DNA from 4 places in the Paenarthrobacter sp. NyZ202 genome. Region 4 is predicted to be linked to each of the others. Evidence: riboswitches for the same ligand, from Rfam matches in the RefSeq annotation. Region 4 holds a riboswitch; each other region holds the start of a gene.
The links. Region 4 has a riboswitch for S-adenosylmethionine ahead of ACPFL9_RS13525 (aminotransferase class V-fold PLP-dependent enzyme). Riboswitches for the same ligand answer to the same signal wherever they lie in the genome.
Positions count from the first base shown of each region.

Region 1: it holds a riboswitch for S-adenosylmethionine, as region 4 does, so the genes downstream of both, ACPFL9_RS18300 (DUF1737 domain-containing protein) here and ACPFL9_RS13525 (aminotransferase class V-fold PLP-dependent enzyme) in region 4, are expected to answer to the same signal.
Region 2: it holds a riboswitch for S-adenosylmethionine, as region 4 does, so the genes downstream of both, ACPFL9_RS05340 (hypothetical protein) here and ACPFL9_RS13525 (aminotransferase class V-fold PLP-dependent enzyme) in region 4, are expected to answer to the same signal.
Region 3: it holds a riboswitch for S-adenosylmethionine, as region 4 does, so the genes downstream of both, metX (homoserine O-acetyltransferase MetX) here and ACPFL9_RS13525 (aminotransferase class V-fold PLP-dependent enzyme) in region 4, are expected to answer to the same signal.

Region 1 covers NZ_CP187556.1:3,944,069-3,946,260, forward strand. Annotated here, with positions in the region: gene ACPFL9_RS18295 (SulP family inorganic anion transporter) at 1-858, shown strand, start outside; SAM riboswitch class IV at 937-1,049, shown strand; gene ACPFL9_RS18300 (DUF1737 domain-containing protein) at 1,063-1,329, shown strand; gene ACPFL9_RS18305 (rhodanese-like domain-containing protein) at 1,326-1,736, shown strand; gene ACPFL9_RS18310 (O-succinylhomoserine sulfhydrylase) at 1,739-2,192, shown strand, end outside.
Region 2 covers NZ_CP187556.1:1,111,716-1,113,907, forward strand. Annotated here, with positions in the region: gene ACPFL9_RS05330 (VIT1/CCC1 transporter family protein) at 1-598, opposite strand, end outside; gene ACPFL9_RS05335 (hypothetical protein) at 865-1,056, shown strand; gene ACPFL9_RS05340 (hypothetical protein) at 1,053-1,349, opposite strand; SAM riboswitch class IV at 1,365-1,484, opposite strand; gene ACPFL9_RS05345 (SRPBCC family protein) at 1,445-2,017, shown strand; gene ACPFL9_RS05350 (sodium:solute symporter) at 2,148-2,192, opposite strand, start outside.
Region 3 covers NZ_CP187556.1:1,574,615-1,576,806, forward strand. Annotated here, with positions in the region: gene ACPFL9_RS07280 (bifunctional o-acetylhomoserine/o-acetylserine sulfhydrylase) at 1-978, shown strand, start outside; SAM riboswitch class IV at 1,133-1,248, shown strand; gene metX (homoserine O-acetyltransferase MetX) at 1,263-2,192, shown strand, end outside.
Region 4 covers NZ_CP187556.1:2,913,071-2,915,262, reverse strand. Annotated here, with positions in the region: gene ACPFL9_RS13525 (aminotransferase class V-fold PLP-dependent enzyme) at 1-1,222, opposite strand, end outside; SAM riboswitch class IV at 1,253-1,366, opposite strand; gene hisN (histidinol-phosphatase) at 1,550-2,192, opposite strand, start outside.

The DNA.
Region 1 (2,192 bases), 1.0 Mb from region 4:
CTGGCAGCGAAAGAAGGGAAGAGGATCTCCGGCAACAGGGAGATGGCTGCCTTGGGTGCAGCCAACGCAGCAACAGGTGTCCTGGGTGGCTTTCCCATTTGCGGCAGCAGTTCCCGGACACCTGTTGCGGTGGATGCCGGGGCAAAGTCCCAACTCACGGGTGCCGTGGGAGCGGCCTTGGTGCTCGCCTTCATGCTCCTGGCGCCCGGAGTCACCGAATTCCTGCCGTCGGCCACCTTGGCTGCCGTGGTGATCGCCGCCGCGGTCGCCCTGGCCGATCCCGCGGGAGTGCGGCGCCTGCTGCGCATGAGCCGCAGCGAATCCGTGGTCATGCTGGCGGCGTTCCTTGGAGTGCTCCTGGTCGGCGTGCTGCAGGGAATCCTCGTGGCCATCGCCCTGGCCCTCCTTGATTTTGTGCGGCGGGCATGGAATCCCTACCGTACGGAGCTCGGCGCCCAGGAGGGCCGCCCCGGATACCACGACCTCGCACGCCACCCGGAAGGCGACAGGATCCCCGGGCTCCTGATCCTCCGGTTCGATGCACCCCTCTTCTTCGGGAACGGGCAGGTCCTGGCCACTTTCGTCCGGGAAGAACTGGACGAGGCCGAGGACCACATCACGCACGTCATCCTCGCTGCCGAGCCCATCACCGGGATCGACACCACGGCCCTGGACGACCTTGTCACGCTGGACGAATGGTTGGCCCAACGGGGCGTGGACCTCGTGTTCGCCGAGCTGAAGGGCCCGGTCAAGGACAAGCTGGTCCAGCTGGGCACGGCGGCCCGCTTCACTCCTGACCACTTCTATTCGACAGTTGGTGCGGCGGTCCGAGAACTGGCCGGACAGGACCACAAGTAGGCACCGGTTACGCAACATGACGGCTGTCATGCCCGCAACAAATGCAGGTGAACGTCCACGGATGTTACGTTTTTCTTGAGTAATGAGCACCAGCGTTAAGCCCTGACTTGCTGGTCGGCAACCCTCTCCCGCGGCGGGGTGCCTCAGGTGACTACTCGGCGTATCGACACTTCGAACTGCAAGCGTGACTGAGGAGCACCACGAATGCCAGAACCCACTGACGACAAACTCGCCTACCGCCTGATCACGGGCCCGGATACCCGCGAATTCTGCGAGCGCATCAGCAACGCCCTCGCCGAAGGCTATGTGCTGCACGGCAGCCCGTCCGCAACCTTCAACGGCACGGACGTGATTGTGGCGCAAGCCATCGTCCTGCCCGCCGCGATCGCAAGTGCGGATGCCGCCGTCGCGAACGCCGTGGACCAACTGGAAAACGACGAAGACGAAGAAGCATTCGAGGGACACGCATGAGCTACGCAGGTGACCTGACCCCGCAGGACGCGTGGGCCAAGCTTAAGGACGGCGCCATCCTGGTTGATGTCCGGACCGAGGGAGAATGGGCCCACATCGGCATCCCTGACACCAAGGCCACGGAGAATGATCCCCTGTTCATCCAGTGGAACCTCGCCGGCGGCATCCCGAATCCGACCTTCATCGACGACCTGAAGCAGCAGGCTCCCGAGGCTGACGGCGTTGAACTGCTGTTCATCTGCCGTTCGGGCCAGCGCTCCATCTCCGCCGCCATCGCCGCAACGCAGGCCGGATTCACGTCCTACAACGTCCTGGAAGGCTTCGAGGGCGAACCTGACCGTTACGGGGAACGCACCGTCAACGGCTGGAAGAACCGTGGCCTGCCCACCAACCTGGGGACCGACTAAAAGTGACTTTCAATCCTGACGCCGCCGGCTGGAGCGCTGACACCCAGGCCGTCCGCGGTGGACTCGACCGTACCAACTTCCAGGAAACCGCCGAGCCGGTGTTCCTCAATTCCGGCTTCGTCTACGAATCCGCTGCAGCAGCAGAACGGGCGTTCACCGGCGAAGACGAACGCTTTGTCTACTCGCGCTACGGCAACCCGTCCGTGGCCACGTTCCAGGAACGGCTGCGGCTCCTTGAAGGAACCGAGGCCTGCTTTGCCACGGCGTCCGGCATGTCTGCAGTCTTCACCGCACTGGGCGCACTGCTGGCAGCCGGCGACCGCGTGGTTGCCGCCCGTTCACTCTTCGGTTCCTGCTTTGTGATCCTGAACGAAATCCTGCCGCGTTGGGGCGTGGAAACAGTGTTCGTCGACGGCCCGGACCTGGACCAGTGGCGTGCAGCTCTTTCCGAGCCGA
Region 2 (2,192 bases), 1.8 Mb from region 4:
CGGAACTGGGAACGCCGGTGGCCGCCATGCCCATGACCAGCGAAAGGTTGCTCACCAGGCCGTCGTTGGCACCGAACACGGCTGCCCGGAAGGTGCCCGACAACCTGTTCCGCCCCCGGGTTGCCAGGCCGCGGACAACTTCCTCGTGGATCTGCTCGTCGGCCACCATGGCGGGCGTGGCGGCCGGCTCGGCACCGTACGGCGACCTGCCTTCGGCCCGCTGCGCGAGCGCAAGGACAAAGACCGATCCGAAGTTGCGGGCGAGGAAGCCCAGGAAGCGGCTCCGGCCGGATGCTGCCTTGGGCATTCCGGCGTGTTCGCCGAGGAGTTTGAGCCAGTGGGCCTCGTGGCGGCCCTCGGCTTCGGCCAGGGCCAGCAGGATCTGGCGTTCTTCGCCCTCACGCCGCTGCGCGAGTTCCCGGTACACCGCGGCTTCGGCCCGTTCGTCGGCCAGGTACTGGCGCCAGCGCTTGATGTCGGAGGCGGACGGCGGTGGCGGCGTTTCCGCTGCCGGAGCTGATTCCGCTGCCGGGGCCGTTTCAGGGGCGGGACCCGGAGCGGGGCTCAACGGATCATGGGATTCATGGTGCTTCTGCACGTTATCTCCTGTGCTGGGTGGGGTGGTTTCGGCCCCATTGCACCGCCCACTGTACCGCTTATTTCCGCGGTTTTTTGGCCGGTATTCCTCAACCGGAATGTTCGGCGGACCTTAATTCGGAGCCCCGCTCCACCTGCGTTCCGACGTGCCGGTCGGGTGTCTTGACCGTTCGCCGGGGCCGGTGCTCAGATGGAAGGACAGGGGCGGGGGACTCCCCGCATTCGGCCGAAGGGCTGCTTGCCGGCCCACCACACGGAGGTTGGAGCATGAACAGCACCGAACCGCACGCAAGCCACCCCGAACGGGCAACCATCGAGTCGGATCCTGCCTACGATTACGGCGAGGACCAGGAAGTGGACGAACCGTGGGTTGAGGAAGTGGACGCTCCCGACGACGACGAGCGGGTGGTCCCGATCGACGACGCGGACGACTTCCGCGAGGACGACGACGAACTCTAGTCCTGCATGTCGCTCAGCAGGAAGTGCCGCTCGCGCCCCCGAGGTTGTCCGACGGCGGCAACGGTCACCGTCAGCGTCCGCATCGCGCTGCACCATCGCGTGGGACGGACCGCTTGGCCCAGGGCGCGTTCCATCCTGTGAGCGTCCGCGCAGAGGAACCGCTGCAAGCGGCCGTCCAGGAACAGCGTCACGGTTCCCCTGACAACGTCCACGCCGGGAACCACCGGCACGCCGGGACGTTGGGGGAGGGCAGGGGTGTTTGTTTCGCTCAGGGGGTGGGCTTGGAACGGCAAGGATGGATCTCCTGGGGAGTGCTCTTGCCCGCTCGGTTGTCTCTGGTCCGGAACGGGCCGCTTCCTCATCCGAACCACCCGTGAACATGGGGTTGGTGTGTGGCCAGTCGGAGCTTGGCGCCACCTCTCTTGAAGCTGGCACCACCCTACCGCATGGGCCTTCTTGTTCCGGTCCCGTCCGCAGGAACACACTGTTCAAGGAAGCATCAGCCAGCACCAGGAGGCCCAATGCCCTCGATAGAGAAAAGCGTGGATATTCCCCGGCCCCAGCAGGAGGTCTTCGACTTCCTGGCACGGTTCGAAAACTCTCCACCTATGATGCTTTTGTCATTTCGTCCGGGCCGCTCGGCGATGCTCCGCCAGGGCTGGGAACCCGGGGCCGGGGAACCACCAGGATCATGGGGCGGCAGTTTGACTGGATGGTTGAATATACGGAATTCGATCCACCCCGCCGCATGGTGTCCCGCTCGATCGAAGGTGAGCGGGATTTGACGGCGACGTTCACCCTGGAATCCGTTGGCGGCGGGACCCGCGTTACCGAGCAACTGCGGCTCAATACACCCATGGAGGGCCTGATGGGCAAACTGCCTGGGCCGCTGGTGGAATGGTTCCTGGGTCTGTCCCTCCGCCGCAACCTCAAGAACCTCGCCAAGGTGCTGGCTGCCTGACACTGCCCACCCACAGCACCCGGGCAACGAGAGGTTTGCCGGATTCGGTCCCCTGGCCCGGGAAAACAACAAGGCGGCGCTCCCCGCAAAGGGAAGCGCCGCCGTCGGACGTTGCTGGCAGAAGCTGCAGCTACTTGGCCGGTGAGCTCAGCTCATCCTCGGCCACGCGGGTACC
Region 3 (2,192 bases), 1.3 Mb from region 4:
ACGTACAACCTCCTGGCGCACACGCTGAAGAAGTTCGGGATTGCCGTGACCTTCGTTGAGGATCCGGACAACCTGGATCAGTGGCGCAATGCCGTCCAGCCCAACACCAAGCTCTTCTTTGGCGAGGTGGTGTCCAACCCGCGCCAGGATGTCCTGGACATCGAGGGGATCGCGCAGGTGGCACACGATGCCGGCGTGCCGCTGATCGTGGACAACACGCTGTCCACTCCCTACCTGATCCGTCCCATCGAGTGGGGTGCGGACATCGTGGTGCACTCAGCCACCAAGTACCTGGGTGGTCACGGTGCGGCGATCGCCGGCGTGATCGTGGACTCGGGCAACTTCGACTTCGGCAAGGACCCGGACCGCTTCCCCAACTTCAACACGCCGGATCCCAGCTACAACGGCCTCGTCTATGCCCGTGACCTCGGGAAGGATGGAGCACTGGGCGCCAACCTTTCCTACATCCTCAAAGCGCGGGTCCAGCTGCTCCGCGATCTCGGCTCCGCAGTGTCTCCGTTCAATGCTTTCCTGATTGCGCAGGGCCTGGAAACCCTGAGCCTCCGGGTGGAACGGCACGTCGCCAACGCCACGGCAGTGGCGCAATGGCTGGAAGCGCACGACGACGTCGAATCCGTCGCCTACGCCGGGCTGCCGTCCAGCACCTGGTTCGAACGCGGCCGGAAGTACGGTCCACGCGGTACCGGTGCCGTGGTGGCCTTCACCATCAAGGGCGGAGTCGAGGCAGGCAAGCGCTTTGTGGATGCCCTGGAACTGCACTCTCACGTTGCGAACATCGGCGATGTCCGGTCCCTGGTCATCCACCCGGCGTCGACTACCCACAGCCAACTGACCGTGGAACAGCAGGTGGCAGCAGGCGTGAACCCGGGTCTCGTCCGCCTGGCTGTGGGCATCGAGCACGTCGACGACATCATCGCCGACCTCGAAGCCGGCTTCCGCGCCGCCAAGGGCGCGTAGGCTCTGCAGGACCCTGGCGTGGGCCCCGGCCGGTCGAATGTTCGCCGGACGGGGCCCGGGCGGCGTCTTTGGCGAACCAAGCAGTGAAAAACCGTCACACTGCTGTCACATTCTTCGCCAGAACCGCCATGTTCTTCCTAGACTCTACGTATTAGGTCATGAGTGCCAGCGCATAGCCCCGGCTTGCTGGCCGGCAACCCTCCTCCGCGGTGGGGTGCCCCGGGTGAGGACCTGGCCTGTCGCAGAAATGGCGATGGGCAAGCGCGACGATAGGTGTCAAAGGAATGACCATTACTGCTGCAGCACTCCCAAAATCGGGCGAAGAAGACGGCATCGTCAAATACGCGGGCATCGGTTCCCTGAAACTTGAAGCGGGCGGCTTCCTTCCTGATGTCGTCCTGGCCTACGAGACGTGGGGACGGCTGAATGCCGATGCATCGAACGCTGTCCTGATCCAGCATGCGCTGACGGGAAGCACGCACGTAGCCAAGGGTGCCACCGACGAGGACGGTTGGTGGGAGCAGTTGGTGGGTCCCGGCGCCACGATCGACACCGACCGGTTCTTCGTGGTCTCCATCAACATTGTGGGCGGATGCTACGGAAGCACCGGACCGTCCTCGACGGCCCCGGACGGACGTCCTTGGGGGTCCCGCTTCCCCTTGGTCACCCTGCGGGACAGCACCGAAGCCGAAGCCCGTCTTGCCGACACGCTGGGGATCCGCCAGTGGCATGCGGTGCTTGGCGGCTCCATGGGTGGTGCCCGGGCCCTTGAATGGGCCGTGACTCTTCCTGACCGCGTCAAACGGTGCGCAGTCATCTCAGTCGGTGCCTACAGCACCGCCGAGCAAATCGCCTTTGCCCAGTCGCAGACCTTGGCCATCCGCCAGGACCCCCACTTCAACAACGGCGACTACTACGACGGACCGGCTCCGGAGGCGGGCCTGGCACTGGCGAGGCGCATCGCGCACATCACCTACCGGTCAGCGCTGGAACTTGATGTCCGCTTCGGCAGGGAAGCCCAGCACCAGGAGACGCCCCTGGCCGCCGCTGTGTTGGGCGAACGCGGCCGCTACCAGGTGGAGAGCTACCTGGACCACCAAGGCACCAAGCTGGTCCGCCGCTTTGACGCCAACAGCTACATCGCCATCACTGAAGCGCTGATGTCCCACGATGTTTCCCGTGGTCGCGGCAGCCTCCAGGAAGCCCTCGGACGG
Region 4 (2,192 bases):
CCAGCCTGGAACCTACGCCGAAGCTGGCGCGCAGCGAACCCGAGGGCAAGCCCAGGCGCTTGAGCAGCGGGTGGGCGCAGAAGCGGCCGTCGCGGAGGCCCACACCGTGCTCTGCAGCGAGGTAGGCGGCCACCAGTCCGGCGTCGAATCCTTCCACCGAGAAGTTGACCACACCGATGGTATCGGTCGAATCGCTGAAGATCCGGTGGACGCTCACGCCGTCAATGGCCTGCAGGCCTTCCACCAGGTAGGCCCGGATGGCGGCCTCGTGGTTGTGCCATGCCTGCGGATCGAGTCCGGAAAGTACCTGGGCAGCGCGGGCGAGGGTTGCTGCACCAAGCACGTTGGGGGAGCCGCCTTCGTGGCGGGCAGGGCCGGTTGCCCAGCTGACGGAGTCCAGGCGTGCCTCGCGCACCGCTCCGCCGCCGGCAAGGTGCGGGGTTCCGGCGTCGAGCCAGTCCGGGCGTCCCACCACCACACCCGCGCCGAAAGGTGCATAGAGCTTGTGGCCGGAAAACACGACATAGTCGACGTCGGCCGCGGCGATGTTGATGGGGCGGTGGGGTGCCAACTGTGCGGCGTCAACAACGATCCGGGCACCGTATTCGTGGGCCAGGGCTGCGAGTTCCTTGATGGGCAGGATTTCGCCGGTCACGTTGGAGGCGCCGGTAACAGCCAGCAGGGAGACGCCACCCTGGCTGAGTTCTCCGCGGATTTTCGCGATGGTGCCGGCAAGGGTGGTATCAGCCACCACGCTGCGGTGGGGAACTCCTTGCCACGGAAGCAGGTTGGCATGGTGTTCGATGTCCAGGTACAGGACTTCACCGGTGTGCTTGCCATCGATCTGTGGCAGGCAGCCTGCCAGCAGGTTCAGCGAGTCGGTGGTGTTACGGGTGAAGATCACGGAATCGTCAGGACGGCCGCCTACGAACCCGCGAACGATGTTGCGCGAGTTTTCGTACACCGAGGTGCTGATCTGCGAGGCATAACCGGCGCCCCGGTGCACGCTGGCGTAGTAGGGGAGGACCTCGTTCAAGTAGGCTGACACGATGGTCAGGGCCGGTGCCGATGCTCCGTAGTCAAGGTTGGCGTACCGGACGTGACCGCCCTGGATCAGTGGTGCCTGCAGCTCGGCGCCGGTGACGGCGGCCAGTGGCCTGCCGGCGGCAAGCTCCTGCCCGGGGGACGGCTGGATCGTGGAACTGAACGTAGCTGTGCTCATGTGACCTCACTCAAGAGGGACCCCGCAGGGGATCCGCGCTTGCCGTATCCGTTCCGGACCGGCCTGGTCGTCACCCGGGGCACCCCACCGCGAATGGAGGGTTGCCGGCCAGCAAACCGGGGTTTTGCGCTGGCACTCGTGACCTGTAAATGAGGTTAGGGCACGCCCGCCGCCCGTTTCAAAGCCGCCCGGATTGTTAAGCGCTTTATTACGCCGGTTGAAATTTGGCCGATTTGCCGAACAAACAGACGGCGGATGCCCCCGAAAGGTGGCATCCGCCGTCGAAAATTCTGCTTGGCTGCCAGGTGGCAACCGTGGCATTAGCTGCTAGAGGAGGTCGTCAACCTCGGGGTTCAAGCGCTTGAGGACTTCGGAATGGAGGATCGAATTGGTCGCCAGGGCGTTGCCACCGAAGGGGCCATCCTCACCTTCAAGGGAGGTGAACCGGCCACCGGCCTCGGTGACGATGGGGACCAGGGCCGCCATGTCGTAAAGGTTGAGCTCCGGTTCGCAGGCGATGTCCACCGCGCCCTCGGCAACAAGGCAGTATGACCAGAAGTCCCCGTACGCGCGGGTGCGCCACACGTCTTCCGTCAAGCCCAGGAACTCCTCCAGGTTTCCGCGGTCCTTCCAACCCGACAGGCTCGAGAAGGACAGGGAGGCATCGGCCAGGTGCGAGACGTTGGAAACCTTGAGCCGTGTGGCCGACGCCAGGGAACGGCCGGTGTAGGCTCCCATCCCTTTTGCAGCCCACCAACGTTTGCCCAGGGCGGGAGCGCTGACGACCCCCACCACTGGCTCCCCCTCGTCAACCAAGGCAATCAGTGTGGCCCAGACGGGAACTCCGCGGACAAAGTTCTTAGTGCCGTCGATCGGATCGATGATCCAGCGCCGCGAGCCGTGACCCGTGCTGCCGAATTCCTCACCCAGCACAGCATCCCGCGGCCGGGAACGGGACAACTGGCCGCGG